3 regions of the Diaphorobacter sp. B2A2W2 genome follow, and region 3 is predicted to be linked to each of the others. Evidence: predicted binding sites of a transcription regulator. Region 3 holds the regulator's gene; each other region holds the start of a gene.

What was found. Region 3 encodes FNR, which switches genes on or off when oxygen is low (the NO sensors DNR and NnrR bind a similar motif). Its sites were predicted from a motif close to TTGATNNNNATCAA; they were not measured.
Region 1: the regulator FNR is predicted to act here: its motif matches at 2,742-2,755, upstream of AC1PPL_RS04030 (DUF3079 domain-containing protein).
Region 2: the regulator FNR is predicted to act here: its motif matches at 7,570-7,583, upstream of AC1PPL_RS02285 (OmpW/AlkL family protein).

Annotation. Positions count from the first base shown of each region.
Region 1 covers NZ_JBWZOR010000002.1:173,018-183,591, forward strand. The annotation lists gene AC1PPL_RS04015 (carbohydrate ABC transporter permease) at 1-538, shown strand, start outside; gene AC1PPL_RS04020 (carbohydrate ABC transporter permease) at 687-1,508, shown strand; gene AC1PPL_RS04025 (endonuclease/exonuclease/phosphatase family protein) at 1,579-2,454, shown strand; gene AC1PPL_RS04030 (DUF3079 domain-containing protein) at 2,467-2,682, opposite strand; gene AC1PPL_RS04035 (YkvA family protein) at 2,823-3,200, shown strand; gene AC1PPL_RS04040 (methylglyoxal synthase) at 3,279-4,151, shown strand; gene pbpC (penicillin-binding protein 1C) at 4,123-6,429, shown strand; gene AC1PPL_RS04050 (alpha-hydroxy acid oxidase) at 6,646-7,818, shown strand; gene AC1PPL_RS04055 (EamA family transporter) at 7,976-8,920, shown strand; gene AC1PPL_RS04060 (Y-family DNA polymerase) at 9,120-10,277, shown strand; gene AC1PPL_RS04065 (methyl-accepting chemotaxis protein) at 10,415-10,574, shown strand, end outside.
Region 2 covers NZ_JBWZOR010000001.1:490,737-501,310, forward strand. The annotation lists gene gltS (sodium/glutamate symporter) at 1-373, opposite strand, end outside; gene AC1PPL_RS02265 (peptidase U32 family protein) at 579-2,582, shown strand; gene AC1PPL_RS02270 (O-acetylhomoserine aminocarboxypropyltransferase/cysteine synthase family protein) at 2,875-4,155, shown strand; gene egtB (ergothioneine biosynthesis protein EgtB) at 4,224-5,588, opposite strand; gene egtD (L-histidine N(alpha)-methyltransferase) at 5,608-6,609, opposite strand; gene AC1PPL_RS02285 (OmpW/AlkL family protein) at 6,908-7,495, opposite strand; gene AC1PPL_RS02290 (DUF808 domain-containing protein) at 7,649-8,647, opposite strand; gene AC1PPL_RS02295 (hypothetical protein) at 8,764-9,195, shown strand; gene purL (phosphoribosylformylglycinamidine synthase) at 9,215-10,574, opposite strand, start outside.
Region 3 covers NZ_JBWZOR010000008.1:82,759-93,332, reverse strand. The annotation lists gene AC1PPL_RS13850 (cobyrinic acid a,c-diamide synthase CobB) at 1-539, opposite strand, end outside; gene AC1PPL_RS13845 (TonB-dependent receptor domain-containing protein) at 562-2,442, opposite strand; cobalamin riboswitch at 2,523-2,766, opposite strand; gene AC1PPL_RS13840 (hypothetical protein) at 2,801-3,040, shown strand; gene AC1PPL_RS13835 (cell division protein ZapA) at 3,037-3,381, shown strand; RNA gene ssrS (6S RNA) at 3,436-3,615, shown strand; gene AC1PPL_RS13825 (sulfite exporter TauE/SafE family protein) at 4,022-4,741, opposite strand; gene hemN (oxygen-independent coproporphyrinogen III oxidase) at 4,745-6,127, opposite strand; gene fnr (fumarate/nitrate reduction transcriptional regulator Fnr) at 6,299-7,042, shown strand; gene AC1PPL_RS13810 (hypothetical protein) at 7,084-7,371, opposite strand; gene AC1PPL_RS13805 (FixH family protein) at 7,448-7,726, opposite strand; gene ccoG (cytochrome c oxidase accessory protein CcoG) at 7,788-9,230, opposite strand; gene ccoP (cytochrome-c oxidase, cbb3-type subunit III) at 9,315-10,229, opposite strand; gene AC1PPL_RS13790 (cbb3-type cytochrome oxidase subunit 3) at 10,259-10,396, opposite strand; gene ccoO (cytochrome-c oxidase, cbb3-type subunit II) at 10,411-10,574, opposite strand, start outside.

The sequences.
Region 1 (10,574 bases), on a different contig from region 3:
GCCGATGATCGCCGTGGCCAACATCTGGCTGTTCTTCTACACGCCGCAGTACGGGCTGCTGGAGCAGATCACCAGCCTGCTCGGGCTGCCGTCGCGCAACTGGCTGGGCGACCCGGCCACGGCGCTGGCCTGCGTCACGGTGGTGGCGGTGTGGAAGGAGGCGGGCTTCTTCATGATCTTCTACCTGGCCGCGCTGCAGACGCTGAACCCCAGCCTGAAGGAGGCCGCGGCCATCGAGGGCGCGTCGCGCTGGTACTTCTTTCGCCGCGTGCAGTGGCCGCTGCTCATGCCCACCACGCTGTTCGTGCTGGTCAATGCCGTGATCAACGCCTTCCGTCTGGTGGACCATCTCTTCATCCTCACGCGCGGCGGGCCGGACAACGCTTCCACGCTGCTGCTGTACCACCTGTACGAGGTGGGCTTCAAGTTTTGGGACACGGGCTATGCCGCGGCGCTCACGGTGGTGCTGGTGGTGGCGCTGGCCGGCGTGGCGCTGGTGCAGTTCTTCGTGTTCGACAAACGGGTGCATTACCAGTGAAACAACCCCCTGAGCGGCTGCGCCGCTTCCCCCTTCTCTCACGCTGCGCGTGGGAAGGAGGACGCTGCCCGTGCGGCGGGGCGGCCCTTGCACGGCGGCCCTGGCTTGGGTGGTGCCGGTTTCATCCCTTAGGAGGGCGCGACGCGCCATGAGAACCAATACGCTGTACCAGGTCACCCTGCTGGACACCCTGGCCGCCTGGACGCTGGCCCTGCTGTGGCTGCTGCCGCTGGCCTATGCGGTGTGGACGGCCTTTCACCCCGCGGAGTACGCCACGCGCTTCGACCTGCTGGCGCCCTGGACGCTGGAGAACTTCCGCCGCGCCTGGGAGGCCGCGCCCTTCGCGCGCTACTTCCTCAACACCACCGTGCTGGTGGTGATGATCCTGGCCGCGCAGCTGGTGCTGTCCACGCTGGCGGCCTATGCCTTCGCGCGCTATCGCTTTCGCGGCCAGAACGTGGCCTTCGCGCTGGTGCTGGTGCAGCTCATGGTCATGCCGGACATCCTGCTGGTGGAGAACTACAAGACCATGGGCCGCCTGGGCCTGGTGGACTCGCTGGTGGCCATCGGTCTGCCGTACTTCGCCTCGGCGTTTGCCATCTTCCTGCTGCGCCAGACCTTCATGGGCATTCCCAAGGAGCTGGATGAAGCCGCGCGCGTGGAGGGTGCCAGCGCCCTGCAGATCCTGTGGCGCGTATACGTGCCGCTGGCGCGGCCGGTGTACACCGCCTTTGCGCTGGTGTCGGTGAGCTTTCACTGGAACAACTTCCTGTGGCCGCTCATCATCACCAACAGCGTGGAATCGCGCCCGCTCACCGTGGGGCTGCAGGTGTTCTCGTCGGTGGAGCAGGGCGTGGAATGGTCGCTCATCACCGCGGCCACGCTGATGTCCACCGCGCCGCTGCTCATCGGGTTCATACTCTTTCAGCGCCAGTTCGTGCAAAGCTTCATGCGCGCGGGCATCAAGTAGCAATTCAAACCAAATCAGCCTCCAGCGCCCGTGCAGCAAGCGCGAGCAGCTCTGTTTTCAGGAGTAAACCATGCAGCTCGTCACCTGGAACACCCAGTGGTGCCGCGGCCTGGACGGCCGCGTGGACCCCGCGCGCATCGTGCAATACGCATTGGCGCTGGGCGACGTGGATGTGCTGTGCCTGCAGGAGATCGCGGTGAACTACCCCGGCTTGGCCGGTGCGCCCGGTGACCAGGTGGCGCAGGCGCAGGCCGCGCTGCCCGCAGGCTGGCAGGTGTTCTTTGGCGCGGCGGTGGATGAGTGGACCGCCGCGGGCCGCCAGCGCTTTGGCAACCTGATCGCCACGCGCCTGCCCGTGCTGCAACTGCAGCACCACCCGCTGCCATACCCGCCCGATGCCGGCGTGCGCAGCATGCCGCGCCTGTGCAGCGTGCTCACTGTGCAGGACCCCGCGCTGGGCCCGGTGCGCGTGATGACCACGCACCTGGAGTACTACTCCAAGCCCCAGCGCATGGCGCAGGCGCAGGCGCTGCGTGCGCTGCACCTGCAGGCCTGTGCGCAGGCTGCGCAGCCGCCGCAGGGACTGGCCGACGGCTCGCCGTTCCAGCCCAAGGCGCACACGCCCCACGCCGTGCTGTGCGGCGACTTCAACCTGCAGGCGCACGAGCCCGAATACGCTGCGCTGGCCGCTGCGCTGGCGGACGAGGAGGGCGCGACCGCGGGTCAGGCAGGCCAGCCCCCGTTGTGGGATGCATGGCGACTGCTGCACCCCGGCGCGCCGCAGCCGCCCACGTTTTGCGTGTTCGACCAGACCTATGCGCCGCAGCCGCTGGCCTGTGACTTCATCTGGGTCAGTGATTCGCTGAGGAGCCTGGTGCATGCGGTGCGGGTCGATGGCGTGACGCAGGCATCAGACCACCAGCCCGTGCTGCTGGAGCTGGAATGAGTGGCCGCGCGGTCAGGCCGGCTGTGATGCGGCGGGCTGCTGCTGTGCAGGCGCCTCGCCGGCCGAAGGCGGCTCCCACTCGGCCCAGTCGGGGCCGAACAGCTCCGCCGGATGCTGGCTGCGTTCCGATCCGTTGCCGCACTGCATGGCATCGGCGGCGCAGTAGCGGTCGCAGCCCCAGCACGTGCGCTCGGGATGTGCGGGGTTCAGCGGAAACTTCTTGGCCATGGGGCAGGGCAGTTATCAAGGGGAATCAGTCACTGTCGTCACCCGACCCCGGTAGGGTTTTGATGTACATCAAGCCATTTCCGCGTGGGGCAGCTCGTACGATGCAGCCCTTTGGATGAATCCCCCCGCCTGAACACGCCATGGGACTGCTGCAAATCGCCAAGCAATGGGCGCGCGCGCTCAAGCGCGACGTGCTCGTCGTCTACCTGGCCGCGCGCGACCCGCGTACCCCCTGGGCGCTGCGCCTGCTGGCGCTGGCCGTGGCCGCCTATGCGCTGAGCCCCATTGACCTAGTACCCGATTTCATTCCCGTGCTGGGCTATCTGGACGACCTGCTCATCGTGCCCCTGGGCCTGGCCCTGGTGCTGCGCCTGCTGCCGCCGCCGGTGCTGCTGGCCGCGCGCGAGCGTGCCGCGCGCATGCTGGCGCGCCCGCGCAGTTGGCTGGCCGCGGCGCTCATCATCATGCTGTGGGTGCTGCTGGCTGTGCTGCTCTTCGCCTGGTGGCGTGGCCGGTAAGGCCGCGGCAGCGGTGGCGTGTGCGGCTGCGACTATGCTCGGCAGTTGTCCCTCTTCTTCGTCTGAAAGCCTTTGTACATGCTGATGGGTCTAGCCGCCAACCGTTTGCACCACCATACCGAAGACGGTGCGCTGTTCGCCTTCCTGCGCGCCTGCGAAGCGGGCATACGCGAACTGCGGCTGGGCCTGCACACCGTGGGCCGCACCCATGATGCGATCGCCGCCGCCGGCATGCTGCAGGGCTACCGGCCGCTGGTGCGCTACCCCTATGGGCGCGAGGGCGGGCTGATGAAGCTCGTGGCCGAGGTGGTGGGCATGCCCGAGCCGGGCCGCACGCTGGACGGCGCCATCTACCTCATCGACCCGGTGGACCCGTCGTCCATCTTCCCGGAGGCGCTGGCGCTCAAGCGCCAGTGCGTGATCCACGGCAAGCCGTTCCTGTCCACCGTGGCCAGCGCGCGCGACTGGGTGGAGATGGAGCGCATGCATGCCGGCCTGCCGGCCGACCGCAACGCCGACCGCTTCCATGACTACGGCGCGCAGACGCTGGCGCTGATCGCCCACGATGCGATGAAGTCCGCCATGCTGGACTTTGCGGCGCGCAACTTCGAGCTGCTCTCGCGCTTTCGCCAGCGCGTGGCCACGGGCACCACGGGCCAGCGCCTGAACGAGCTGGCCTGGGCGCGCGGCTGGCCCGCCGATACGCCCTGGGTGCAGCGCTTCAACAGCGGCCCGCTGGGCGGCGACGCGCAGATTGCCGACTGGGTGCTGCAGCGGCGCTGCCACCGCGCCATCTTCTTCGAGGACCCGCATGTGGCGCGCCAGCACGAGGCCGACATCCAGTTGCTGGAGCGCGCCGTGACCACCGCCACGCACGACGCGGTATGCACCACTTCGCCGCAGGTGGCGCAGCGCTGGTGCGATGCAGCCGCACTGCGCGCCACGCGGTGACGCGCCTGTGAGGTGGCAACGCGCCCTCGCGGCGGCGTGTCTGGCGCTGGCCAGCACGGTCAGCCTGGCGCTGCCCACGTTCGATGAGGTGCGCGCCGATTTCCGCTCGTCCGAGACCCTGGTGCTTTCGCGTGAGGGCGAGGTGCTGCAGCGCCTGCGTACCGACGCCACCGTACGCCGCGGCCAGTGGCTGGGCGTGGCCGATGTGTCGCCCGCGCTGCGCCAGGCGCTGGTGCTGAGCGAGGACCGGCGCTTTTACGAACACAGCGGCGTGGACTGGGCCGCGGTGTCGGCCGCCGCCTGGGGCAACCTGTGGAACCAGCGCACGCGCGGCGCCAGCACGCTGACCATGCAGCTCGCGGGGCTGCTCGACGGCCCGGATACCGATTTCTTGCGGCAGGGCCCCGGTGGGCGCAGCGTGCCGCAGAAGCTGGGGCAGGCCGTGGCCGCGCAGGTGCTGGACCGCCGCTGGCGCAAGGACCAGATCCTGGAGGCGTACCTGAACCTGGTGCCGTTTCGCGGGGAGATCGTGGGCATCGACGCGCTGGCGCGCACGCTGTTCGGCAAGGCCGCGCACGGCCTGGATGAGCGCGAGGCCGCCGTGGCCGCGGCCCTGGTGCGCGCGCCCAATGCGCGGCCCGCATTGGTGGCCCGGCGCGCCTGTGGCGTGCTGCGCGACATGCAACTGGCGGGCCACAGCGGCGCGCGGGGTACCGATTGCGACGCGCTGGACCTGTTCACCACCGCCGCGCTGCAGCGCCGCGCGTTCGACGCCAGCGAGGGCATCGCGCCGCATTTTGCGCGCCAGCTGCTGCGCCAGGCTGGGCGCACGCACGAGCGCGTGTCGCAAGATGGTGCATCGCGGGATGGCACTGCCGCGCAGCGCGTGCGCTCCACGCTCAGCGCACCGCTGCAGCGCATGGCCGTGGACACGCTCACGCGCCACCTGCGCGAGCTGCGCGGGCGCAACGTGGAAGACGCCGCGCTGGTGGTGCTGGACAACGCCACGGGCGAGGTGCTGGCCTGGGTGGGCTCGTCCGGCCCCTTGAGCCAGGCGGCCGAGGTGGATGGCGTGCTGGCCCTGCGCCAGCCTGGCTCCACGCTCAAGCCCTTCCTGTACGCGCAGGCGATTGCCGAGCGGCGGCTCACGGCCGCCTCACTGGTGCTCGATTCGCCCGCGCACATCGCCACCGCCGGCGGGCTGTACATCCCGCAAAACTACGACCGCCAGTTCAAGGGCTGGGTGTCCGCGCGCACCGCGCTGGCCGCCTCGCTGAACGTGCCGGCGGTACGCACGCTGGTGATGGTGACGCCCGACGCCTTCTTCGAGCAACTGCGGCGCCTGGGGCTGCCGCTGACTGAGTCCGGCGGCTACTACGGCTACAGCCTGGCGCTGGGCAGCAGCGAGGTGCCGCTGCTGCGCCTGACCAATGCCTACCGTGCGCTGGCCAACGGCGGGCGCCTGAGCCCCGTGGCCTATGCGCCTGCGCAGCGCCCGGCGTTCACGCCGGCGCTGGATGCCGGCGCGGCCTTCATCGTGGGGGACATCCTGTCGGATGCCAACGCGCGCGTGCGCACCTTTGGCACCGACAGCGTGCTGGCCACGCGCTTCTGGACGGCGGTGAAAACCGGCACCAGCAAGGACATGCGCGACAACTGGGCCGTGGGCTGGTCGCAGCGCTACACCGTGGGCGTGTGGGTGGGCAACGCCAGCGGCGCCGCCATGCATGACGTGAGCGGCACCAGCGGCGCAGCGCCCATCTGGGCCGAGGTCATGGGCTGGCTGCACCGCAGCACGCCCAGCCGCGCGCCGCGCCCGCCACAGGGCCTGGTGCGGCAGGCGGTGCGCTTCGGGCCGGGCGACGGCGGCCAGCCGCTGGAGGGTGCGCGGCAGGAGTGGTTCATGGGCGGCACGCAGCAAGCGTTATTTGCTATCGAAAGTGAAGCTAGTGGCGCAAGCGAGACGGGCGCTACAGGCACAAATGATGCAAATCCTGAAGCGGTAGCGGCGCGCATCCTGGCGCCGGCGTCGGGCACCGTGGTGGCGCTGGACCCGGACATTCCGCCCGCGCACCAGCGCCTGCAATTCACGGCGGGCGGTGTGGGCCGCGCGGCGGTGCGCTGGCGCATCGACGGGCGGATGGCCGGCAGCGGCGCGCAGTGGGCATGGCTGCCTTGGCCGGGCCGCCACCGCGTGGAGCTGGTGGACGCCCAGGGCAAGGTACTGGACCAGGTGCAGATCGAGGTGCGCGGCGCGGGCGTGCGTGCGCGGCGCTGACGCAGCGGCACGTGCGAGCCCGGTGCCTGGCGCCCGCGCCCGCGCTGCAAAATTTTCACAGCGCGCTCAAATCCTTCAAGCACGCGGCGCCGGGCTGGGACTACGATCCACGGTTTTCCGTCAACGCACTCACCAAGAGCCTGCCGGACTGGGAAGGCGCCGGCCATTCGCTGGCGCTCCAGGCGCGGCACGCTCGCACAGCCCGAGGGATTTGCCGTGGCCGACCTGTCCAAAATCACCTGCATCGAAGACCTGCGCGTGGTCGCTGAACGCCGCGTGCCGCGCATGTTCTATGACTACGCCGACTCGGGCGCCTGGACCGAGGGCACCTACCGCGCCAACGAAGACGACTTCCACCCCATCAAGCTGCGCCAGCGCGTGGCGGTGAACATGGAAGGGCGTACCACGGCCACCACGCTGGTGGGGCAGCAGGCCAAGATGCCCGTGTGCATCGCGCCCGTGGGCCTCACAGGCATGCAGCATGCCGACGGCGAGATCCACGCCGCGCGCGCGGCCGAGAAGTTCGGCATTCCGTTCACGCTGTCCACGATGAGCATCTGCTCCATCGAGGACATTGCCGAGAACACCGGCGCGCCGTTCTGGTTCCAGCTGTACATGATGCGTGACCGCGATGCCATGGCCCGCATGATCCAGCGCGCCAAGGACGCCAAGTGCAGCGCCCTGGTACTCACGCTGGACCTGCAGGTGATCGGCCAGCGCCACAAGGACATCAAAAACGGCCTGACCGCGCCGCCGAAGCCCACGCTGGCCAACATCCTCAACCTCATGACCAAGCCCCAGTGGTGCCTGGGCATGGCCGGCACCCGCCGGCGCACCTTCCGCAACCTGGTGGGGCATGTGAAGGGCGTGTCGGACATGAGTTCGCTCGCGGCCTGGACCAACGAGCAGTTCGACCCGCGCCTGTCCTGGGCCGACGTGGCCTGGGTGAAGGAGCAGTGGGGCGGCAAGCTGATCCTCAAGGGCATCATGGTCGAGGAGGACGCGCGCCTGGCCGTGCAGCACGGCGCCGACGCCATCGTGGTCAGCAACCACGGCGGGCGCCAGCTGGACGGCGCGCCGTCCGCCATCCACGCGCTGCCAGCCATCGTGGATGCCGTGGGCACGCAGACCGAGGTGTGGATGGACGGCGGCATCCGCAGCGGCCAGGACGTGCTCAAGGCCTGGGCGCTGGGCGCGCGCGGCACCATGATCGGCCGCGCCATGGTGTATGGCCTGGGCGCATTCGGCGAGGCGGGCGTGACCAAGGCGCTGCAGATCCTCCACAAGGAGCTGGACGTGACCATGGCCTTCTGCGGCCACACCAACATCCAGAACGTGGACCGCTCCATCCTCGTGCCCGGCACCTATCCCACCGCGCCGCAGAGCTGACGCGCACTATCTTTTTAATAGCTGCTGGCGCTTGGTAGATAAGCGCTGTCGGTCGATTTGGCTTCGAGTATTCAGGATGGCCATCGCCATGGGCTGAGGCGCCCCTCGCCAATCGCAGGGGCTGCGCGGCGATGGCGCTGGCTATGCTCGGCGGCGCATGACCTCCTCCCTGACCGCCGTTGCACCCTGGCTCTGGGTGCCCGTGGTGCTGTTTGCCGCGCTGGCGCAGACCGTGCGCAACACCGCGCAGCGCTCCCTGACCGCCGAGCTGGGCACGCTGCCCGCCACGCTGGTGCGCTTTCTCTACGGCCTGCCGTTTGCCGGCGTGTGGCTGGCGTTGCTGTACGCCTGGCCCGCGCAGCCGCCGGCCGTGCCGCATTTCAGCGCCGCCTACCTGGGCTGGATCGCGCTGGGCGCGTTCTTCCAGATCGCGGGCACGGCCTTCCTGCTGCTGGCCATGGCCGAGCGCAACTTCGCCGTGGCCGTGACCCTGTCCAAGACCGAGGTGCTGCAGGTGGCGCTGTTCGCCAGCGTGTTCCTGCACGAACTGCCCACGCCGCTCGCGCTGCTGGCGATGGTGGTGGCCACGCTGGGCGTGCTGCTGCTGTCGCTGCCCCCGCGCGGACAGCTGCTGTCGCCTGCAGCCTGGCTGAGCCGCCCGGCCCTCTATGGCCTGGCCTGCGGCGCCAGCTTTGCGATCGCCTCGGTGGGTTTTCGCGGCGGGGCGCTGGCGCTGGGGGCCGAGACGCCGTGGCTGTCGGGCGCCTGGGGCGTGCTGATCGCGCAGACGCTGCAGACGCTGGGCCTGGGCGCCTGGGTGGCGTTCAAGACCGAGCGGGGCCTGGCGCCGCTGTGGCCGGCGTGGCGCATGTCGCTGGTGGCGGGCAGCATGGGTGCGGCCGCGTCGCTGGCGTGGTTCACCGCCTATGCCATGCAGACCACGGGCGCCGTGCGCACGCTGGGCATGGTGGAGGTGGCGTTCAGCTACCTGGTGTCGCGCCGCCTGTTCAGCGAGTCTTTCACGCGGCCCGAGAAGATCGGCATGGCGTTGATGCTGGTGGGGTTGGTGCTGATCTGCTCGCAAATTGGATCACCTCCCTGAGTCGCTTCGCGCCTTCCCCCCGCTCTCGCATTGCTGCGCAATGCGGGCAGGGGGACGCCACCAGTGCGGCGGGGCGGCCCTTGCGCTGTGGCCCAAGCCGGGGGGCGCGCCAGTTTCCTAGGCGGCACGACTCGCGCAGCGCGCGACAATTGGCGCCGTGACCGCTACTGCCTCTGATCGCCGCATCGCCCACCTCGACATGGATGCGTTCTACGCCTCCGTCGAACTCCTGCGCTACCCGCAACTCCAGGGGCTGCCCGTGGTGATCGGTGGCGGCCGCCGCCCGCAGGACGAGGCGCTGGCCGCTGCCTACGCCGGGCGGCCGGGGGATATTCCGGTGGCGGCGTTTCCGCTGCTGAAGGACTACGCAGGCCGCGGCGTGATCACCACCGCCACCTATGCGGCGCGCCAGTTCGGCGTGGGCTCCGCCATGGGGTTGATGAAGGCCGCGCGCCTGTGTCCGCAGGCCGTGCTGCTGCCGGTGGACTTTGCTGCCTACCGCCGCTACTCCAGGCTTTTCAAGGAAGTGATCCTCTCCATCGCGCCCGTCATGGAAGACCGCGGCGTGGACGAGGTGTACATCGACTTCACGCGAGTAGCGGGCGGCCAGCGCGATGGCGGGCGGGTGCTGGCGCGGCTGATCCAAAAGAGCATCTTCGACGCCACGGGGCTGACCTGCTCGATCGGCGTGGCGCCCAACAAGCTCATCGCCAAGATGGCGAGCGAGTTCAACAAGCCCAATGGCATCTCCATCGTGCAGCCAGGCGACCTGCAAGACCTGATCTGGCCGCTGGACTGCCGCAAGATCAACGGCGTGGGCCCCAAGGCCGAGGCCAGGCTGCTCGCCCACGGCATCCGCACCATTGGCGAACTGGCCCAGCGGCCGCTGCCGTGGCTGATGCAGCAGTTCGGGCGTTCCTACGGTGCCTGGCTGCACGACGCCGCCTGGGGGCGCGACGAGCGCGCGGTGGTGACCGAGAGCGAGCCCGTCTCCATGAGCCGCGAAACCACTTTTGAGCGCGACCTGCACGCGGTGTACGACCGCGCCGAACTGGGCCGCATCTTCACCGCACTGTGCGAGCAGGTGGCGGGGGACCTGCAGCGCAAGGGCTACGCCGGCCGCACCATCGGCATCAAACTGCGCTACGACGACTTCAAGATCGCCACCCGCGACCAGACGGTGGCGGACTTCACCCAGGACGCGGCCACCATCCGCCGCGTGGCGGGCCTGTGCCTCAAACGCGTGCCCTTGACCAAGCGCCTGCGCCTGCTGGGCGTGCGCGTGGGCAACCTGCTGCCCCAGGCAGCCGTTGCCCAGCAGGCGGCGGGTTGGGGCGAAAGCGCGCCGTTGTTCTGATCGGGGCGGGATGTCGCACCATGTTGGTGCGAATTTGCTTGACGTAAATCTAGGGGGTAATTCATAAAAGTTACACTCGTTTACTCACATTCCTGACGGCCCCGCATAGGGGCCGTTCGTCCTTTCAGAGGTTCTGCATGCGTGTGAACGTCCCGGTCACGGGCCGCGGGTATGACTATCCCGCCGATGAGTTGCTGGTGTCTCTCACCAATACCCGGGGTGAAATCACCCACTGCAATCCCGCGTTTGCGCGGGTGAGCGGCTATTCCCATGAAGAACTCATGGGCCAGCCGCACA
Region 2 (10,574 bases), on a different contig from region 3:
GCGGGTCCAGCCCCAGCGCGGTGGCCAGCGCCACGCCCACGCTGTTCTGCACGCCGATGAACACCACCACGACCAGCAGGAAGACGATCAGCCCCATGCCGCCCTCGCGCAGCTTGAGGAAGTTGGCGCTCAGCCCGATGGAGGAGAAGAACACCAGCATGAAAGCGGTCTGCAGGCCGGTGTCGAACGACGCACGCACGTCGAACGCGGCGTTCAGCCCCCAGGAGATGAGCGCCGCCACCAGGCCGCCCGCCACGGGTTCGGGAATGTTGAATTCGCGCAGCCAGCGGATGCGCTGCACGAGGAACTTGCCCACCAGCAGCACGATGGCCGCGAAGATCAGGGTGTAGTAGGTGCTGAACTGTATATCCATGTGATCTCAGAGGAAGAACCACGCCGGCGGACGCAACCCGGCCGTGCCGCTGGCGGTGGAAGCGGCAGGCGCACAAACCACACGCGCGCTAAGCGCCCTGTCTATGAACCATCCGGGAAAACCCGCAATTTTGCCAGACGGGTACCTGCCACCGGGTACCCCCGCCCCGGCAGGGCCGGGCGCAGACCGGGATAATTCACGCCCTATGTCCCTCCTGCCCCACCAGCTCGAACTGCTTTCACCCGCGCGCGACGCCGACATCGGCATCGAGGCCGTGAACCACGGCGCCGACGCCGTCTACATCGGCGGCCCCGCCTTTGGCGCGCGGGCCACGGCGGGCAACGACATCCGCGACCTGGAGCGGCTCATCCAGCATGCGCACCGTTTCAACAGCCGCATCTTCATCACGCTGAACACCATTCTGCGCGACGACGAGCTGGAGGGTGCACGCCAGATGGCCTGGCAGGTGTACGAGGCCGGCGCCGACGCGCTCATCATCCAGGACATGGGCCTGCTGGAGCTGGACCTGCCACCCATCCAGCTGCACGCCAGCACGCAGACCGATATCCGCACGCCCGAGAAGGCGCGCTTTCTGCAGGACGCAGGCCTGTCGCAGATCGTGATTGCGCGCGAGCTGGATCTGCAGCAGATCCAGGCCATTCGCGAAGCCACCGACCCCAGCCGTACCACCATTGAATTCTTCGTGCACGGTGCGCTGTGCGTGGCCTATTCGGGGCAGTGTTTCATCAGCCATGCCCACACCGGGCGCAGCGCCAACCGGGGCGACTGCAACCAGGCCTGCCGCCTGCCCTACGAGGTGCTGGACGGCGCCGGCCGCATCATTGCGCACGAGAAGCACGTGCTGTCGATGAAGGACAACAACCAGAGCGACAACCTGCGCGCGCTGATCGACGCCGGCGTGCGCAGCTTCAAGATCGAGGGCCGCTACAAGGACATGGGTTACGTGAAGAACATCACCGCCCATTACCGCAAGCTGCTGGACGAAATCATCGAGGAGCGCGAGTTCACGGGCGAGCCGCTGACGCGCTCGTCCAGCGGCCGCACCACCTTCACGTTCGAGCCCGATCCCGACCAGAACTTCAACCGCGAGTTCACCGACTACTTCGTCAACGGCCGCAAGGAAGACATCGGCGCCTTCGACACCCCGAAGACGCCGGGCCGCGCCATCGGCTGGGTGACGCAGATCGGCGACAACTGGTTCGAGCTGGAGGTGAGCGACAAAACCACCGCACTGCACAACGGCGACGGCCTGTGCTACTACGATCTGCAAAAGGAACTGGTGGGCGTGCACATCAACCGCGCCGAATGCGTGGCGCCCAAGAAGGGCATCTGGCGCGTGTTCCCCAAGAACGAGATCACCGAGTTCAAGGACCTGCGCAAGGGCCTGGAGATCAACCGCAACCGCGACATGGACTGGGTGCGCACGCTGGAGAAGAAATCCAGCGACCGCCGCATCGGCCTGTGGGCCCATCTGGCCGAGACCGCCGACGGCTTTGCGCTCACGGTCACCGACGAAGACGGCTTCGTCGGCAGCGCGTCGGTCATCCAGCCCCACCAGCCAGCCACCGATGCGGTCAAGGCCGAGGCCACGCTGCGCGATCAACTCGGGCGCTTTGGCGCCACCCGCTTCGCCGTACACGCCATGGCGCTGCAGCTCTCGCAGCCGTGGTTCGTGCCCGCATCGGCACTGAACCAGTTGCGCCGTGACGCCGTGGTCGCGCTGGAGGACGCACGCACCGCCGGCTTCGTGCGCCTGCCGCGCGCCGTGCCGGTGCAGCCACCCGTGCCCTTCCCCGAAGACACGCTGACCTACCTGGCCAATGTGTTCAACCACAAGGCGCACGACTTCTACGTGAAGCATGGCGTGAAGGTGATCGACGCCGCGTACGAATCGAAAGAGGAAGAAGGTGAAGTCAGCCTGATGATCACCAAGCACTGCGTGCGCTTCTCCATGAGCCTGTGCCCCAAGCAGGCCAAGGGTGTGATCGGCGTAAAGGGCACCATCAAGGCCGAGCCGCTGCAGCTCATCAACGGCAAGGAAAAGCTCACCCTGCGCTTTGACTGCAAGCCCTGCGAGATGCACGTGGTGGGCAAGATGAAGAAGTCGGTGATGAACCAGCATCTCAAGGACATGCAGGCCCAGCCGCTGCAGTTCTACCGCACGCGACCGGCGCCCACCTCCGCCTGATCCTGGCCTGCTGCCCAAAACATGGGCATCGCGTGCCAGGCCATGACTGGCGCGGCTTCGCGCAGTTGCCCACGGGGTTTTCCACAGCACAGCCCACAGGCTGCGGGGATAACGCAACGCCCGCCCGGCGCCGCGCGGGCGCATATCGACATTGCCAATGCATCGTTGGCCTGTGGAGGGTGGGCCGCCATAATCGCGCGGCTATCTCCGCCCCAGGGCGCCCAGGGGCTCGCACTAGGAAGCGCCCCAGGACGCCGGGCCCCGCCCTCCCCTTCACCCGTAAAGGAAGCACATGCGCATCGAGACATTGGCCGTCCACGCCGGCTATTCGCCCGACCCCACCACCAAGTCCGTGGCCGTGCCCATCTACCAGACGGTGGCCTACGCCTTCGACAGCGCCCAGCACGGCGCCGACCTGTTCGACCTGAAGGTGCCCGGCAACATCTACACGCGCATCATGAACCCCACCACCGACGTGCTGGAAAAGCGCGTCGCGGCGCTGGAGGGCGGCATTGCCGCCGTGGCCGTGGCCTCGGGCATGGCGGCCATCACCTACGCCATCCAGGCCATCGCCGAGGCGGGCGACAACATCGTCAGCGCCAGCACGCTCTATGGCGGCACCTACAACCTGTTTGCCCACACCTTTCCCCAGCAGGGCATCGAGGTGCGTTTTGCCGACGCACGCGATCCCGCCAGCTTCGGCCAGCTGATCGACGCGCGCACCAAGGCCATCTTTGTCGAATCCATCGGCAACCCGCTGGGCAACGTGACCGACATCCGCGCCCTCGCCGACGTGGCCCATGCGCATGGCGTGCCGCTGATCGTGGACAACACCGTGCCCAGCCCCTACCTGCTGCGCCCCATCGAGCACGGCGCCGACATCGTGGTGCACGCCCTGACCAAATACCTGGCCGGCCACGGCAACAGCATGGGTGGCGCCATCGTGGACAGCGGCAAGTTCCCCTGGGCTGAGCACAAGGCACGCTTCAAGCGCCTGAACGAGCCTGACGTGAGCTACCACGGCGTGGTCTACACCGAGGCCCTGGGCCCGGCCGCCTATATCGGCCGCGTACGCGTGGTGCCGCTGCGCAACACGGGCGCTGCCATCTCGCCGCACAACGCCTTCCTGATCCTGCAGGGCATCGAGACGCTGGCGCTGCGCATGGACCGCATTTGCGAGAACACGCAGAAGATCGCCGAGGCGCTGCAGGGCCACCCCAAGGTGGAGTGGGTGCGCTACGCGGGCCTGCCGGACCACCCGGACCATGCCCTGGTGCAGCGCCAGATGAAAGGCCGCGCCTCGGGCATTCTGTCGTTCAGCCTGAAGGCCAGCGGCGACCCGCGCGCCGCCGGTGCGCGCTTCCTGGACGCGCTGCAGCTGTTCACGCGCCTGGTGAACATCGGCGACGCCAAGTCGCTGGCCACGCACCCGGCCTCCACCACGCACCGCCAGCTCAATCCCGAAGAACTGGCCCAGGCGGGCGTGACCGAGGGCATGGTGCGCCTGTCCATCGGCATCGAGCATATCGACGACCTGCTGGCCGACCTGCACCAGGCGCTGGACGCGGTTTAAGCGATTTTCGGCTCTAGCGCTTTCCTGACAAGCGCTAGTAGCTCCTGATTCAGGAGCATACCCACTGCTCAGCGGGCATCGCGTGCCAGCCGCAGGCCCGTGAACTGCCAGCGCGCCGTGGCGGGAAAGAAGTTGCGGTAGCTGGCACGCACATGGCCGGGCGGCGTGGCGCAGGAGCCGCCGCGCAGCACGTACTGGTTCACCATGAACTTGCCGTTGTACTCGCCCACGGCACCGGGCGCGGGCGCGAAGCCGGGGTACGGGGCGTAGCTGGACTGCGTCCATTCCCAGACCTCGCCGCCCATCAGATGGAAGGGATCGGCGCCGACCGCCGGTGCCGCGGGGCGGGGATGCAGCCGGCTGCCGTCGTCCAAGACATCGGCATCTGCGGGATGGTCCACGCAGCCCGCGGGCCCGGCACAGGCCGCCGCGGCGGCCACCTCCCACTCGGCTTCCGTGGGCAGGCGCGCGCCGGCCCAGCGGGCAAAGGCATCGGCCTCGTAGTAGGACAGGTGCACCACCGGTTGCGCAGGATGCAGCGGGCGCTCGCCTGATAGCGTGAATTCGCTCCAGCCGCCTGGCCCGCCACCTTGGCCGCACTCCCCATCACTGCGCCAGTAGATGGGGTACTCCAGCCCTTGCGCACGCCGCCAGTCCCAGCCCTCGGCCAACCAGTGGGCCGGCTCGCGGTAGCCGCCGGCCTGCACGAAAGCCAGGTACTGCGCGTTGGTCACCGGTCGGGTGGCGATCTCGAAGGGTTGCAGGAAGACGGTGTGGCGCGGCGTCTCGTTGTCGAAGGCGAAGCCCTCGCCATCGTGGCCGATCTGCGCCAGGCCGCCTTCCAGGCGCCGCCACGCGGTGTCTTGTGCCGCAATGGCGTCCACCACCACGGCCGCGGCTGTGCCCTGGTAGGCCGGCCACAGCGGGTTGCACCAGAGCAGGTGCTTGACGTCGGTGAGGATCAGCTCCTGGTGCTGCTGCTCATGCTGCAGGCCCAGTTCCACCAGCGCCAGCACGTCACCCGGTACCTCGGGCTGCGACAGGAGCTGCTGCATGCGCGCATCCACGTCGGCGCGGTAGGCCCGCACGGTGGCCAGGTCGGGCCGCGTGATCAACCCACGCTGCGGGCGCGGGTGCTGCCGCCCCACGCCGTGGTAGTACGAGTTGAACAGCACGCGGAACGCCGGATCGAATGCTCGGAAGCCGCTCTCGTGCGCCTCCAGGACGAAGGTCTCGAAGAACCAGCTCGTGTGCGCCAGGTGCCATTTGACGGGGCTGGCGTCGGGCATGGACTGGGCGCAGCAGTCCTCGGCCGAGAGGGGCCGCGCCAGCGCCTCGGTGGCCGCGCGCACCGCGGCGTAGCGCAGCGCCATCGAGGGCTGCGACTGCTGCGGCGACGACGGCAGCGTGGGAGTCGAGGGTGGCAAGCGCATGTGGTATCCCCTGGCGGCATCACGCCTGGGCATGCACCATGGCGAACCAGCCGCGATCGTCCGTCCAGGCCTGCGTGCGCGTGAAACCCGCTTCGTGCAGCAACGCGGTGAAATCCGGCAGCGGGTACTTGTAGCTGTTCTCGGTATGGATGCGCTCGTCCGCCGCAAAGTCGCGCCCGCCGCCCGGCCAGCGCACACGCTGCGGCCCCGCGGCCTCCAGGTGCATTTCGATGCGCGAGGCATGGGGGTTGAAGAAGGCGCGGTGGCGCCACTGCGCGGGCACGAAGTCGCTGCCGACCAGGCGGTTCACGTGGGCCAGCGCGTTGCGGTTGAAGGCCGCGGTCACGCCGGCGGCGTCGTCGTACGCGGCCTCCAGCACGGCCACGTCCTTGGGCAGGTCGAAGCCGATCAGCAGGCCGCCATCGTCCAGCGCCAGTTCGCGCATGTGCCGCAGCAGGGCCAGTGCCTGGGGCGGGTCGAAGTTGCCGATGGACGAGCCAGGGTAGAAGACGAGGCGGCGCGCACCGGGAACGTCCGGCGGCAGGTGCACACCCCGGGTGATGTCCGCGCCCACGGCGCGGGCATGCAGGCCCGGCAGTGCCACGCGCAGGCGCGCGATGGCATCCCGCAGGTAGTCGGCGGAGATGTCCACCCCCACGAAGTGCGTGGCCCGTACCAGCGCGCAGAGCTCGCGCGCCTTGTCGCAATTGCCCGCCCCGGGCTCGATCACCACACGCTCCGGGCCTACGGCCTGGGCAATGGCGTGCCCGTGGCGCCGCAGCAAGGCACGCTCGGTACGCGTGGGGTAGTACTCGGGCAGGCGGGTGATGGCCTCGAAGAGTTCCGAGCCCCGCTGGTCGTAGAAATACTTGGGTGAGAGCGCCGCCTGCGGCTGCAACAGGCCGGCCAGGATCTCGCCGCGTTCGGCGGCCGAGGCCACACCCGCGGGCGGCTGCGGCGTTGCCAGGCCGAGGTGGTGAAGGACGCCGTCAAGCCGAGCAAGGGGAGAAACTGCAGACATAGCGCTGCAGCGTAGGCCACCTGCCAACGCGCCCCTGCAGTCCAACGACACCTCTTCAGGTAGGACGTACGCGCGATCTGCAGGGCAATCCACAGTGCACCTCTTGTGCCGGATTGCCCGCTGTGGTTGGCTTTTTCGCCGCCCAGCCAATAAAGGATCAAATCAGGCGGAAGCGCTTGCCCACCAAGCGCAAATAGCTCCTTCAATGAGAGCATCAATTTACCGTCCGCCGAGGATAAAAAAAAAGGGCCGGCGCATGCGCCGGCCCACCCCACCATGAAGAACGGAACTTGCGTTCTTAGAAGCGGTAGCCCACGCCCACGCCGAACAGCACCGGGTCGACCTTGAAAGTGCCCACGCCGCGCACGTCGGTGTCGATGTACACCTTCTTCACGTCCACGTTCAGGGACCAGTTCTTGTCCAGCGCATAGTCGAAGCCCACTTGCAGGGCACCGCCCCAGCTGTTGCGCTTCACGTCCAGGCCCGCGGGCAGCTTCACGCTGGAAAAGCGCGTGTAGTTGACACCAGCGCCGACGTACGGCTTGAACGCGCCGAAGTTCGTGAAGTGGTACTGCAGCAGCAGCGAGGGCGGCAGGTGCTTGAGCGAGCCGATCTTGTCGCCGTTCAGGCGCACGTCGTGCTTTTGCGGGTAGGTCAGGACCAGTTCGGCAGCGAGGTTGGGCGTGAAGAAGTACGAGACGTCAACTTCAGGAATCCACTTGTCGTTGATGCTCACGCCCGCGTCGCCGGCGGCACCGTTGTTGGCGCTGTCCAGATGCACCGCGCGTGCACGCACCAGCCAGGAACCTTCCGCAACCTGCTGCGCGAAGGCAGCGCCGGAGGTCATCGCACACAGAACGGCCAGGGCCAGAAGATTCTTTTTCATGTTGACTCGATACGTTGGGTTGACCGGGGACGACCCCCGTGCACGTATTAAGCCCACGAGTAATATGGTCAATATTGCTGCAGATCAAACCCAGAATCTGTGTGTCTATTCGTATGTGTCTATTCCGTCACAAACGGCGGCATATGGCCTCATTCAATGTGTGCCATTGGCAGCCGCCTTGCCGCGCAGCCGTCCCACGAGCGTCCACCCCGCCAGCACCACGGCGCCCGCCACCAAGCCCACCACGGCATTGAGCAGGTTGGTCACCAGCACCGACCACAGTCCGCCCAGCGGCCAACCCTGCACCGCCGCGCCCACGCCCTCGACGGCATGGTGCAGCGCCGGCACGCCATGCACCAGGATGCCCCCGCCGACGAGGAACATGGCTGCGGTGCCCACCACCGACAGCGTCTTCATGAGCCAGGGAGCGGCCGCGACGATGCCGCGGCCCAGGGCCTGTGCCGCGTTGCTGGCCTGGCGGCTGAGCCACAGGCCCAGGTCATCCAGCTTCACGATGCCCGCCACGAGGCCATAGACCCCCACCGTCATCAGGACGGCGATGCCCGCCAGTACCGCCACTTGCTGCGCAAAAGGCGCGCCCGCGACGGCGCCCAGGGTGATGGCGATGATTTCGGCAGAGAGGATGAAGTCGGTACGCACGGCCGCCTTGATCTTGTCCTTCTCCACCCGCGCCAGGTCCACGTTGGGATTGGCGTTGGCCTGCGCATGGATCGCGTGTTGCACGGCATCTTCCTCGGGCGTGTGCAAAAGCTTGTGCGCGAGCTTTTCGCAGCCTTCGAAGCACAGGAAGGCCCCGCCCACCATGAGCAGCGGCGTCACGGCCCACGGCGCGAACGCGCTGATGAGCAGCGCCGCCGGCACGAGGATGGCCTTGTTCACCAGGGATCCGCGGGCCACGCCCCACACGACGGGGATCTCGCGCTCTGCCCGCACGCCCGTGACCTGCTGGGCATTGAGCGCCAGGTCGTCGCCCAGCACCCCTGCGGTCTTTTGCGCCGCCACTTTGGTCATGACGGACACGTCGTCGGCCATGGCGGCGCTTTTCTTGGCGGCCACCTTGGTCATGAGGGCCACGTCGTCCAGGATGGTGGCGATGTCGTCAAGCAGGGTCAGAAGGCTGGCGCCGGCCATGGGTGAGTTCCTTTCAAGAAGCCGCCATTCTGATTGAAAACACCCCCTAACGCATGTGGGACAAGCGCTGACAGCTATTGATTTTGCAATACGGTGGGCAGGCGTACCATGGCGGCATGCCCTCTCGCACTGCCTCCTCGCGCCCCGCGCGCACCGCCGCCGCGCTGGCCGCGCTGGTGCTGTCCGCCTGCGCCGGCCCGTCGGCGCGCCTGGGCGTGGGCGTGCCGGTGGGGCCGTTCAGCGTGGGCGTCGGCGTGGGTTCGGGCGGCGTATCAGCCGGGGTGGGCACCGGCGTGGGGCCGATGGGCGTCGGAGTGGGAGTGCACCCAAGCGGCCAGGTGACTGGCGGCGTGGGCGTGGGCACCTCGGTTCCCATGGGCGGCGCACACGTCGGAGCCGGCGTGGGCTCATCCACCGTGCTGCACGATCCGTACCGGCCGCCGCAGCCACCCGCGCCGGCGGCGCCGTCTTCCGACAGTCCGCCGATGCAGTGGCGCGATTCGCACGGGCGCATCGTGCCCGAGTGCCAGGTGCGCGGCGGCTGCTAGCCGCGCGCCGCGGCGCCGATCACCCCACCCACTTGCGTGCGTTGCGCCACACGCGCATCCAGGGGCTGAACGCGTCCTTGCCCCCCGTGGCGGCCAGATCGGTCCAGCTCATCTGGATGTTGCGGAACACGCGTTCAGGGTGCGGCATCATGGCCGTGAAGCGTCCGTCCGCCGTGGTCACGGCCGTGAGCCCGCCGGCACTGCCATTGGGATTGAACGGGTAACGCTCGGTCGGCTGGCCATGGTTGTCCACGAAGCGCATGGCACGCACCACCTTGTCGGCATTGCCACGGTACTGGAAGTTGGCATAGCCCTCGCCGTGCGCGACGGCGATCGGCAGGCGGCTGCCGGCCATGCCCTGAAGGAAGATGCTGGGCGATTCCAGCACTTCGACCATCGACAGGCGCGCCTCGAAGCGGTGGCTCTGGTTGGTGGTGAAGCGCGGCCAGTCCTGCGCGCCAGGGATGATGTCGGCCAGTTCGGCAAACATCTGGCAGCCGTTGCACACGCCCAGGGCGAAGGTATCGCCACGCGCGAAGAACTGCTGGAACTGGGCGGACAGGCGCTCGTTGAACGTGATGGAGCGCGCCCAGCCGATGCCCGCGCCCAGCGTGTCGCCGTAGCTGAAGCCGCCGCAGGCCACCACGCCAGCAAACTGCGCCAGGTCGGCACGGCCGGTCTGCAGGTCGGTCATGTGCACGTCGAACGCCTCGAAGCCCGCCTCGGTGAAGGTGTAGGCCATCTCCACATGCGAGTTCACGCCCTGCTCGCGCAGCACTGCCACACGCGGGCGCGCGCCTGTGGCGATGTACGGCGCGGCCACGTTGTCCAATGGGTCGAACGTGAGCTGCACGTGCATGCCGGGGTCTGCGGGATCGCCGGCCGCGGCGTGCTCGCTGTCAGCGCAGGCGGGGTTGTCGCGCTGCTGGCAGATCTTCCAGCTCACCGCGTCCCACACCTGGTGCAGGTCCGGCAGGCTGGCGCTGAACACGGCCTTGGCATCGCGCCACACCTGCAACTCGCCCTTGCCCGCATCGATGGGCGAGGACAGCGGGCGCGTCTTGCCCACGAAGTGGCTGCAAGTGGACAGGCCGTGCGCGCGCAGCGTCTGCATGACCTCGTTGCGCTCGCTGGTCCTCACCTGCAGCACCACGCCCAGTTCCTCGTTGAACAGCGCGCGCAGCGTGCGCTCCTCGCGCCGGCCGCTGATCTGGGCGCCCCAGTTCTTGCCCTCGCCGCTGTCCATGCGGCTGTCGGTGATGCCGTCGCCCTCGGTGATGAGCATGTCCACGTTCAGCGCCACGCCCACCTGACCGGCAAAGGCCATCTCGGCCACGGTAGCCAGCAGGCCGCCGTCGCCCCGGTCGTGGTAGGCCAGG
Region 3 (10,574 bases):
GCAGCGTCACCCACGACCCGTGGCAGCGCACCCAGCCAGTCCGCAGCGTCGGCCAAGCCGTCCCGCAGCATCTGCGCATGGCGGTCGCCCGCCACGCGGTTGGCCAAGACACCGGCCCATGGCAGGCCCGCACGGTAGTGCCGCAGCCCATGCACGATGGCGCCCAGCGTGCCCCCCATGGCAGAGGCATCCACCACCGCAAGCACCGGTATGCCGAAGCGCTGCGCCAGGTCGCCCACGCTGTGTTCGCCGTCGAACAACCCCATCACCCCTTCGATGAGCAGCAGGTCTGCTTCGGCCGCCGCGGCGCGCAGGCGCTGCGCGCAATCTGCCGCGCCGGTCATCCACAGATCGAGCTGGTGCACGGGGGCGCCGCTGGCCAATTGGTGCCAGTGCGGGTCCAGGAAGTCGGGCCCACACTTGAACACCCGCACGCGCCGGCCTTGGCGTGTGTGCAGGCGCGCCAAAGCGGCGGTGACGGTGGTCTTGCCCTGCCCAGAGGCGGGCGCGGCGATGACCAGGGCGGGACAGCGGCTCATGGTGTGGCAGTCGGTGATGGCGTTACTGCGGCGCCCACTTCAGGCCCACGTAGAACGTGCGGCCGCCGGTGGCGTAGGTGCGCGCCAACTGGTAGTCCTTGTCGGCCAGGTTGTCGACGCGGGCCAGCAGCGTCACGTCGCGCGCCACGCGCTTGCTGGTGTAGAGGTTGAGCGTGGTGTAGCCGCCCAGTACGTTGGTGTTGGCCGCGTTGTCGTACCGGCGCGCAGATGCGTAGAGCTCTGCCCCCAGCGTCCAGCCTGCCACCAGGGTGTCGGCACCCAGCGTGGCGTAGCGCTTGGCACGGCGCGCCAGCAGTTTGCCGCTGTCCAGGTCACGCGGGTTCTGCCAGTCGATGGAGCCATGCAGCGACACGCCCGCGATGCGGTGCGCGGCCGACAGCGTCACGCCCTTGTACTCGGCGCGGCCCACGTTCTCGTAGCAGCCGAAGCTGGAATCACAGCGGCCCGCGGCGCCGAAATTGATGAGGTTGCTGACGCGGTTGCGGTACGCCACGACACCCACGCTGCTCTCTCCTTGCGTCCACCGCGCGCCCAGCTCCACGTTGCGCCCCTTCTCGGGCTGCAGGTCGGGCGCGCCGTATTCGCTGAAGCGGTGGTAGAGCGTGGGTGCACGGAAGGACGTGCCGGCCGCTGCGGTGACGCGCCACTGCGGCGTAATTGCGTAGCCATAGGACAGGCTGCCCGTGCTTTTGCCGCCGAACTCGCTGTCGTCGTCATAGCGCAGGTTGGCCTGCAGCGTATGGGCGCCCTGGTTCAGGCCATAGCCCAGCGCGAGCGCGTTCTGTGAGCGGTCACGCTGGAGGTCGCCCACGAACTCGGTGGCGGGGTTGTGCAGTTCGTCCTCGCGGCGCTCCAGCGCGGCTGTGAACAGATGCGCGCCCAGGCGCCACTCGTTTTGCAGCAGGTAATTGTGCAGCGTGGTCTCGGTCATGTAGAAGTTGGGCCGGGTGCTGTATTCACTCTGCCCCTGCGTGACCTGCAAGCGCGTGCTGTATACGTCGCTCCACTTGGCCAGCCATGCCAGGCTGGCCGTGCGCAACTGGTGGTGATTGCGGTCGTCGGCCGTTTTGCTGCCGTCGTACTGCGAGTTGAGGTTGCTGGCCAGCAGCGTGCCCTCCAGGCGATGGGTCGTGTCCAACTGCACGCCCAGTCGGGCATTGGCAGAGGTGCGGCGGTAGCCGTCTTCGTCCGGGTTGTAGGCGGAGCCTACGCGGGCACTGAAGCCATCGGCGCGCTCATGCGACAGCCCCAGCGCATAGTCCACCTGCTCGGTGCCGCCACTCACGCCGGCCTGCACCGTCCGCGTGCCCTGGTTGCCCAGGCCCACGCCCACGTAGGGCGCCGGCGCACCCTCGCCCTTTTTGGTGAAGAGCTGGATCACGCCTCCCATGGCATCCGAGCCGTACACAGCAGCCGCTGGCCCGCGCACGACCTCGATGCGGTCGATCTGCGACAACGGGATTTGCTCCCACACCACGCCGCCGGTGGATTGCGAGTCCAGGCGCACGCCGTCCAGGTACACGGCGGTAAAGCGCGACTCCGCGCCGCGCAGGTAGACGCTGCCATTGCTGCCCTGGCCGCCATTGCGCGTGATCTGCACGCCTGGCAGGCGCGAGATCACGTCAATGACGCCTACCGCGCCGCTGGCCTCGATGGTTTCACGGTCGATGACGGACACATCGGACACGATGTCGGCCAGCGGCCGGGCCACGCGGGTTGCCGTGATGACGGTTTCACGCAGTTGGGGTTCTGTGGCTGCCTGGGCCAGCAGGGTCTGGGACACGGCGGGGAAAGCGGCGGCCAGCGCCAGCGGCAGCACGGCGACGCGCGCGTGCACGGAAAGCGCACTCAAGCGCACATTGAACGGACGGGTGTTTGTCATGTGGGGCAAACAGAGAGATCGCCACGGCCGACCTCCCCGTCGGCACCTGGGCATAACGGCCCAGGTTTCACAAAAGGAAACGCGGAGCCACCTCGTTGGCCGGTATCCGGGCTGGCGGAACGCTCTGCATCGCCTTCCCAAACGCTTGTTCAAGGCGCTCAGTGGCTTGTCAATGAAGAGGGAGCCGAGGTACGGCTCATCCGCTGACCGTTGCGGGGGCAGCGCAGGCACAGGACACACTCCATGGCGGAGAGTCCCTCCCTGCTTCCCGTTGAACTGCGGCATGTGAACCACGCCGCGAGCACCAACTGCGCAATTTTACGATGGTTCGCACGCCGATCCCTACAATCGGCAGCGTATGGCCTCCCCCTCTTCCATCGACCAGATCGCCGAGCGCGTTGAGCGGCTGCTGCTGCGCCATGCCGAGTTGCAGCGCACCAATGCCCTGTTGGCGCAACAGGTCGCGGCGCTCACCCAGGAGCGCGATTCCCTCCAATCCCGCCTGCAGGCTGCCCGTGCGCGCGTGAACGCATTGCTGGACCGCCTGCCTGCCGAGCCCGAACTCCCCGGCACTGCCGAGACGAAAGACGCGCCATGAAGCAGATCGAGGTACAGATCCTCCAGCAAAGCTATCTCCTGGCCTGCCCGGACGGCCAGGAGTCGCGCCTGCTGGAGGCGGTCGAGCGCGTGGATACCGCCATGACGCGCATCCGTGACGCGGGCAAAGTACGCGCGCGTGAGCGCATCGCCGTGCTGGCGGCCCTCAACCTGGCTTTCGAGATCGCCGACCGCGAAGCCGCCGATTTGGCAGCCGCCTCAGCCCCTGCGCGCATCGTCCCCACCCCGGTCGCGCCGCACGTGCACGACAGCGATGAGCGCGTGCAGCAGTTGCTCCTGCGCCTGGACGAGGCGCTGGGCGAGGATGGGCGCCTCCTATAACCATTACGGTAAAAGCCTGGCCCCTGGCTGCACACGGGCGGCCCACTACAATGAACATGTCTGCGGTGCTGCCGGGCTTTATATTTCCTTGAACCAATGCTCATTGAGCACGGGCTTGGTACATCGCCCGGTGAGCGTGATCATCTCGCGTCAGATGAACCCAACGCCTGGCTGCCCTCGCCCACCTGAACCCCCGGTTCAGGATGCCGGTCCGGTGGCATTCGCAGACACCTTTTCTCCGGTAATCGCTTGCGCCCTCGCTCCGGGTGAGTGCCAGCGACCTCAATACCTGCTCAGAAAATCCGGCGCTCCGCGGCCAGCGCGCGCAACCCACCCATCTGCAAGGCACAGAGCAGACCTTGGTAGTCGTCGCACCGATGGCAAATATCCTGGCGTGGTTCGGGCGTTTCCCAGTCCTTCGGCAATCACGCCGACACGCAGCGCGCCCTCATACGCACGATGGCGCATCCAGTAAGGCAGCGATGTGTAGCTGGATTTCTCCACGTCGATGAGAACAGACTCGTCACTTCCGCTGGTATAGATCTGACAGCGATACGTCACGCCTGAGCGCCTCGGTTTGCGCCATTCGCTTGCCACGGCATGCTTCGCGGAGTCGCTGTGGTTCCAAAAAACGCTGTTTTCAGGGCACGCACCACGGCGCCGGCTGCCCATGGACAACCTCCATCCACAGCGCCCATGCACCCAGGGAAAAAAGCACGCCACCTGCCAGCCGAGACCCCCACGCCCCACCCTTCACGCCGATCCAAGCGCGAATGCGGCCAAAAGTCCACGGCCCCAGCACCAGCCATACACCGCTTCCTACGCCAAACAGGACCATGCACAAGGCTCCGCGGAGCACGCTTCCGCTGAGAGCGGCAGTCAACAGTGCGGTATACAGAAGGCCGCATGGCAGGAGCGCCCAGGCCACACCCGCGGTCAGGAGCCCGCCAGGCCGAGAGACCAAGGGCTTGACCTTCGCCCAGGCAGCACGCCCCGCCCGCTCAACCCACAAGGGCTGCTGCGCTTGCACCATCATCATCCCGCCCCACGCGAGGATGAGCACATGCATCAGCGTCCAAAGGGGGCGCAATGCCGAGGTGCTTTGCCCCAGCCATGCGAGTTGCTCCATGGCCAGCGCAACCACCGCCCCTGCGGCGCCGTAACCGATCAGGCGCCCCACGTGAAACTGCGCTACCCGTTGGAGGATTCCGCGGCGGGACGCCCATTGAATGGTGTGGGTGGCGTCCGGCGTGCCACCCAGCCCCGTAAGCGCCGCGCAGGGAACAGAACACATCGCCAAACAGTGAGCCCCTCCCATCAGCCCCATCAGGAAGGCCGTCGTGGCCAGCGCCCACAGCATGGGTCAAATAATCCGGGAAAAGCGAGCGCGGTTACGGTCAGCCTGCAGATACTTGTCGAACACCATGGCCACGCCGCGCACGAAATACCATCCCATGGGCGTGACTTCAACGCCCTCATCACTGATTTTCACCAAGCCCTGAGCCGCCATTTCTTGCAGTTGCTGTAATTCCGCATCGAAATAACTGCGGAAATCAATCAGCCAAGACTGTTCCAACGGCTCAAACAGCAATTCACCTTGGCACATCAACGCCATGATGACTGCGCGGCGCACCAAGTCGTCCTTGGTCAACGCCAGCCCGCGCACCACAGGCAAATGCCCCTGGTTAATGCAGTCGTAATACTCGTCCAGCGTTTTCACATTTTGGCTGTAAGTAGCGCCCACGCGCCCGATGGCAGAAACGCCCAGACCAATCAGGTCGCAATCGGGCTGCGTGCTATAGCCTTGGAAATTGCGGTGCAGCCTGCCTTGCCGCTTGGCCACCGCCAGCGCATCGTCAGGCAGCGCAAAATGGTCCATGCCCACGTAGACGTAGCCGGCTTCCTGGAACACATCAAGTGACCGGGCCAGCATGGACACCTTGGCCGAAGCCATGGGCAACTCGGCCGTGATGATGCGTCGCTGCGACTTGAAGCGTTCTGGCAAGTGAGCGTACGCATACAGCGCGATCCGGTCTGGCCGCAGCTCGGCTACCTGCTCCAAGGTGCGATCAAACGACTCCGGTGTCTGTCGCGGCAGCCCGTAGATCAAATCCACGTTCACCGATTCAAACCCGAGCTTCCGAGCCGCATCGACCAACGCGAACACCTTTTCGGCAGGCTGAATGCGGTGCACGGCCTTTTGTACTTCAGGGTCGAAATCCTGCACGCCAAAGCTCAGGCGATTGAAACCCAGCTCCGCCAACAATCCCAGCCGCGCTTCATCCACGGTCCGGGGGTCCACTTCTATGGAGTACTCCCCCCCCGGAACGAGGACGAAACTGCGCCTCAGCATGCCCATCAGTTCGCGCAAACCGTCATCCGTCAGAAAAGTAGGCGTGCCTCCGCCGAAATGCAGCTGGCTCACATGCTGACCCACACCGCAGTGCGCCGTATGCAGGTCGATCTCACGGCTGAGGTAACGCAAGTAGACCTCTGCCCGCTCTGGATGCCGGGTAATGATCTTGTTACACGCGCAGTAATAGCACAGCGATTCACAAAACGGGATGTGGACATAAAGCGACAAAGGCATCGCCTTGGCTACCGAACCCACGCGACGCTGCTGCAGCGCAAGGATGTATTCCCGCTCGCCAAAAGCCTCGACAAAACGATCAGCAGTCGGATAAGAGGTGTAGCGCGGCCCTGGGACGTCAAAGCGACGCAGGAGCTCTGTTGTAACAACGGTCATGACGGGATTCCTTGCACTTTCATATCACTGTGCCGTAGAGTCCCCCATGAGTCCTTGACGTTGATCAAGCGCCCATAAGGTCCTTGTGGCGACAATTTGACTTCGGCTCAAAGTCGTCCAACGGCCTACGGCATTCCATGTCTCCCAGCCGTTCAGAGGTAAGCTCAAGCCATGAACAGGGTTCCCATGCATACGAATCTCCAGACCATCAAAGTTGCCTGCTCAAACTGCAATCTGCGTGAGCTGTGCATGCCCGTGGGTCTGGACGACCAGCAACTCAAGCGCATCGATGACATTGTTGCTGTACGACGCAAGATCAAGCGTGGCGGCACGCTTTTCCGGAACGGTGAACCCTTCACATCCCTTTTTGCCATCCGCACCGGATTCTTCAAGACCTGTGTCGCCACCGAAGACGGTCGCGATCAAGTGACGGGTTTTCAAATGGCGGGCGAGATCATCGGCCTGGATGGCATCGTGAGCGACCGCCACACTTGCGATGCGGTGGCGCTTGAAGACGCCGAAGTATGCGTCATGCCCTTCGACCGTATTGAAGAGTTGTCGCGCGAAGTAACGGCACTACAGCACCATGTGCACAAGATCATGAGCCGCGAGATTGTTCGTGAGCATGGGGTCATGCTGTTGCTGGGGAGTATGCGTGCCGAGGAACGCCTTGCCGCATTCCTGTTGAATCTCGTACAACGCTTGCATGCCCGGGGTTTCTCACAATCCGAATTGGTGCTGCGCATGACACGCGAAGAGATCGGCAGCTACCTGGGATTGAAACTGGAAACCGTCAGCCGCACGTTTTCCAAGTTCGTGGAAGAAGGTATTGTGGAAGTAAAACAGCGCCATGTGCGCATCGTCGATACCGATGCGCTGAAGCGCATTGTCAACAGCCAGCAAGCCTGCCATTAAGCCTCGGTTTTTTGTTCATTCATAACTGATCGGCGGAAAGATCAGGAAACGTATTTGGCGCAATCAGCCGGCCGCGCCCCTTTGGGCACGGGGCAGCGATTCAACTCAAAGGGCGAGAGTGACAACAGCGTCGTCAATGCGCTGGAAGCCATGAGTACGAACCAGAACGTGAAGAAGGCGATGGTATACACACCTTCGCGCGAGAGATGCAGGGGTTGATCAAACCACTGCAGCGCTTCTGGATCCACGAAGGCGAACACTACCATTTCCATGACGCCCGCCATCAAAAAGGCCGGCCACGCGATCCACATCAATCGTTGCATCCACATTCGCCCATCTCCTAGCAAGTGTAGTTGACAGCCTAGCATCTGTTCTCCGGCATGCAAAGAGGACTCGCCCTGCCGGTCAGCGCGGTTGATCCTCCAGCGGAGTAGCTGCATGGTTGCGCCCCTTCATGGCAGGCGTCATGTCGCCCCCAGACTCCTTCAGGGTCTCGTTGATGTTCAAGCCCCGTTGGTAATAGTCTTCCGCGATGACGGGGTCGGGTTTGCTCACGGCCAGCCAGAGGGTCACGAAGCCCGCAATGATGACAATCACCGGCCCCGCGATGACAAGCCAGACATGGCCAAACGTCCACCAAGGCTTTCCGTCGTCGTCCAGTTTCATGGGGGAATTACTCAACATTTATATTAACTCCTCGCTCATTTATGAGCACAGCTTGTTCATTTGTATTCCACGACCGCCTTCAGCGGGGTACGAGGAATACGGATTTCTCTGCCACTTGGGCTTTATCACCCTGCGCTTGAATATCGAAATACACCGTATGCGATCCAGGAGATGCTGAGCCATACGGAATTTGAAGACGGACAACCACCCATCGGGATTCCGCCGGTCCAATGTCAATTGCGGTCTCGGACGCCACTTCCAACCCTTCCATGCCGTGGGCGCTGATGGTGTAGCGCTGCGCCCCCTCCGTAGCGTTCATGATCTGCAGCCGGTAGATATTTTCCAGCTTGCCTCCCGACACGATGCGCGAGAGCGCAGCGCGATCGCGCACGATGTCCACCTTCAACGGGGTGCGTACCACCAAGCTGGCCAGCATGCCGATGCACAACACCACCAGCACCGCTGAATAGAACAACACACGGGGTCGCAGCACGCGTTTGAGCATTTGCGACTGGGTCCAGTGGTTCTTGACGCCGTTCTGCGTTGAGAAGCGAATCAGCCCGCGCGGATACTTCATCTTATCCATCACGGTATTGCAAGCGTCCACGCAGAGACCGCAACCAATGCATTCGTATTGCAGTCCGTTGCGAATATCGATACCCGTTGGGCAGACTTGGACACATAGCGTGCAATCGATGCAGTCACCCAGTCCCGCAGCTTTGTGGTCTACCGTCTTGTTACGGGGCCCGCGAGGCTCGCCGCGCTCGGGATCGTAAGAGACGACCAGCGTGTCCCTGTCGAACATTGCGCTTTGGAAACGCGCATAAGGGCACATGTATTTGCACACCTGCTCGCGCAGGAACCCTGCGTTGCCGTACGTGGCCAACCCATAGAAGATCACCCAGAATATCTGCCACCCTCCTTGCAGGGCCAGCAACTCTCCCCCCAGCTCGCGAATCGGAACGAAATAGCCCACGAAGGTGAAGCCGGTCCAGAATGCGACCGCAATCCAAATGGCTTGCTTGACAGATTTTTTCCAGATCTTCTCAAATGTCCACGGACCATTGTCCAGGCGCATACGGGCACTGCGGTCGCCTTCGACTTTGTGCTCGATCCACATGAACATTTCCGTGTATACGGTCTGGGGACAGGAGAAGCCGCACCACAGGCGTCCCGCCACTGCAGTAAACAGAAAAAGCGACAGCGCGGAAATAATCAGCAAACCCGTCAGATAAATGAAGTCCTGCGGGTAAAGCACCAAACCAAAAATATAGAAACGGCGTGCTCCGAGGTCAAAGAGCACCATCTGGCGCTGACCCCACTCCAGCCATGGCAGGCCATAGAAAACCAGCTGTGTCAGAAACACCATCGCCCAACGCCAACGAGCGAACACTCCACTTATCGAGCGTGGATAGATTTTCTTTTGCGCCTCATAGAGCGAAATGACCTCGGTCTGCGAACTTTCGGCCCCCACTGGCGTGATAGGAATCACCTTACGGGGCTGACCTTCGGCTGGCTTCATGGTGGAATCTCAAAAAGGAAGTGCAACTTCCAAAACGCAAAACGGCCGGCGCCCCTCGACGGGGAGCCGGCCGCACAGGGAGCATCAGCGCGGGGCGCCGGCCTTATTGGACAAACCCCATACGTATGCCGTCAACACCTTGATCTGTGCATCGGTCAACTTGCCCGTTTGGGCAGGCATCTCGTTGGTCTTGCCATTGTTGATCATAGCGGTGATGGCAGCTTCGCCCCAGCCATGCAGCCAGATGTCATCCGTCAGATTAGGGGCACCCAGGGCCACATTGCCCTTGCCGTCCATCCCGTGGCATGCAGCGCACGCAGTGAACTTCGACTTGCCCAGAGACGCCTTCAGGGAGTCATGCGGGCTTCCCGAAAGGCTCAGGACATAGTGGGCGAGGTTGCGCACATCTTCCGGCGAGCCCACGGCGGCCGCCATGGGAGGCATGACGCCAATGCGCCCATCGTGGATGGTCTTCTGGATCTGATCAGGCGCACCGCCGTGCAGCCAGTCACCGTCGGCCAGGTTGGGGAAGCCCTTGCTGCCGCGGGCATCGGAACCATGACACTGCGCGCAGTTGTTCATGAACAGACGCTCACCAATTGCCATGGCCGCTGTGTCGGCCGCCATCTCTTGGGGCTGCATGGCCTCGAACCGCGCATACAGGGGCTGCAACTCTGCGTTAGCCTTGTCCACTTCGGCTTGGTACTCGCCCAGCTGCGTCCAGCCCAACTTACCCTTAAAGGTCCCCAATCCGGGATAGGCAGCCAGATAGCCAGCACCGAATACCAGCGTGATGATGAACAGCCACATCCACCAACGGGGCATGGGGTTGTTCATTTCCGTCAGGTCTTCGTCCCAGACGTGACCGGTGGTGTTGTCGGCCGTAGCCTCGACCTTCTTGCGGGACGTGATCCACAGCAGCAAGCCGCAGGCCACGATACCGATGATGGTGATTCCGGCCACGTAGAAGGACCAGAAGTTACTCGTGAAATCGCTCATGGGTTATCTCTTTTCTTGTGGAGACTTCTTCAGTCCTCGGCGAAGGGCAACTGTGCTGCCTCCTCGAACCGGGCCCGGTTGCGGCGCATGAAGGCCCAGAACCAGATGCCCACGAAACACGCCAGCGACGCCAGCGTGGCCACGATACGCATGGTGGTGATGTCCATGACCAGTTCCTCGATTACTTGAGCGCACGGCCCAAAACCTGGAGATAGGCCACCACGGCATCCATCTCTGTCTTGCCCTTGACCTGCTCGGCGGCGCTGGCGATCTCCTCATCCGTATACGGGACGCCGACCGTGCGCAATGCCTTCATGCGAGGAGCGACGACGGAAGGATCGATCT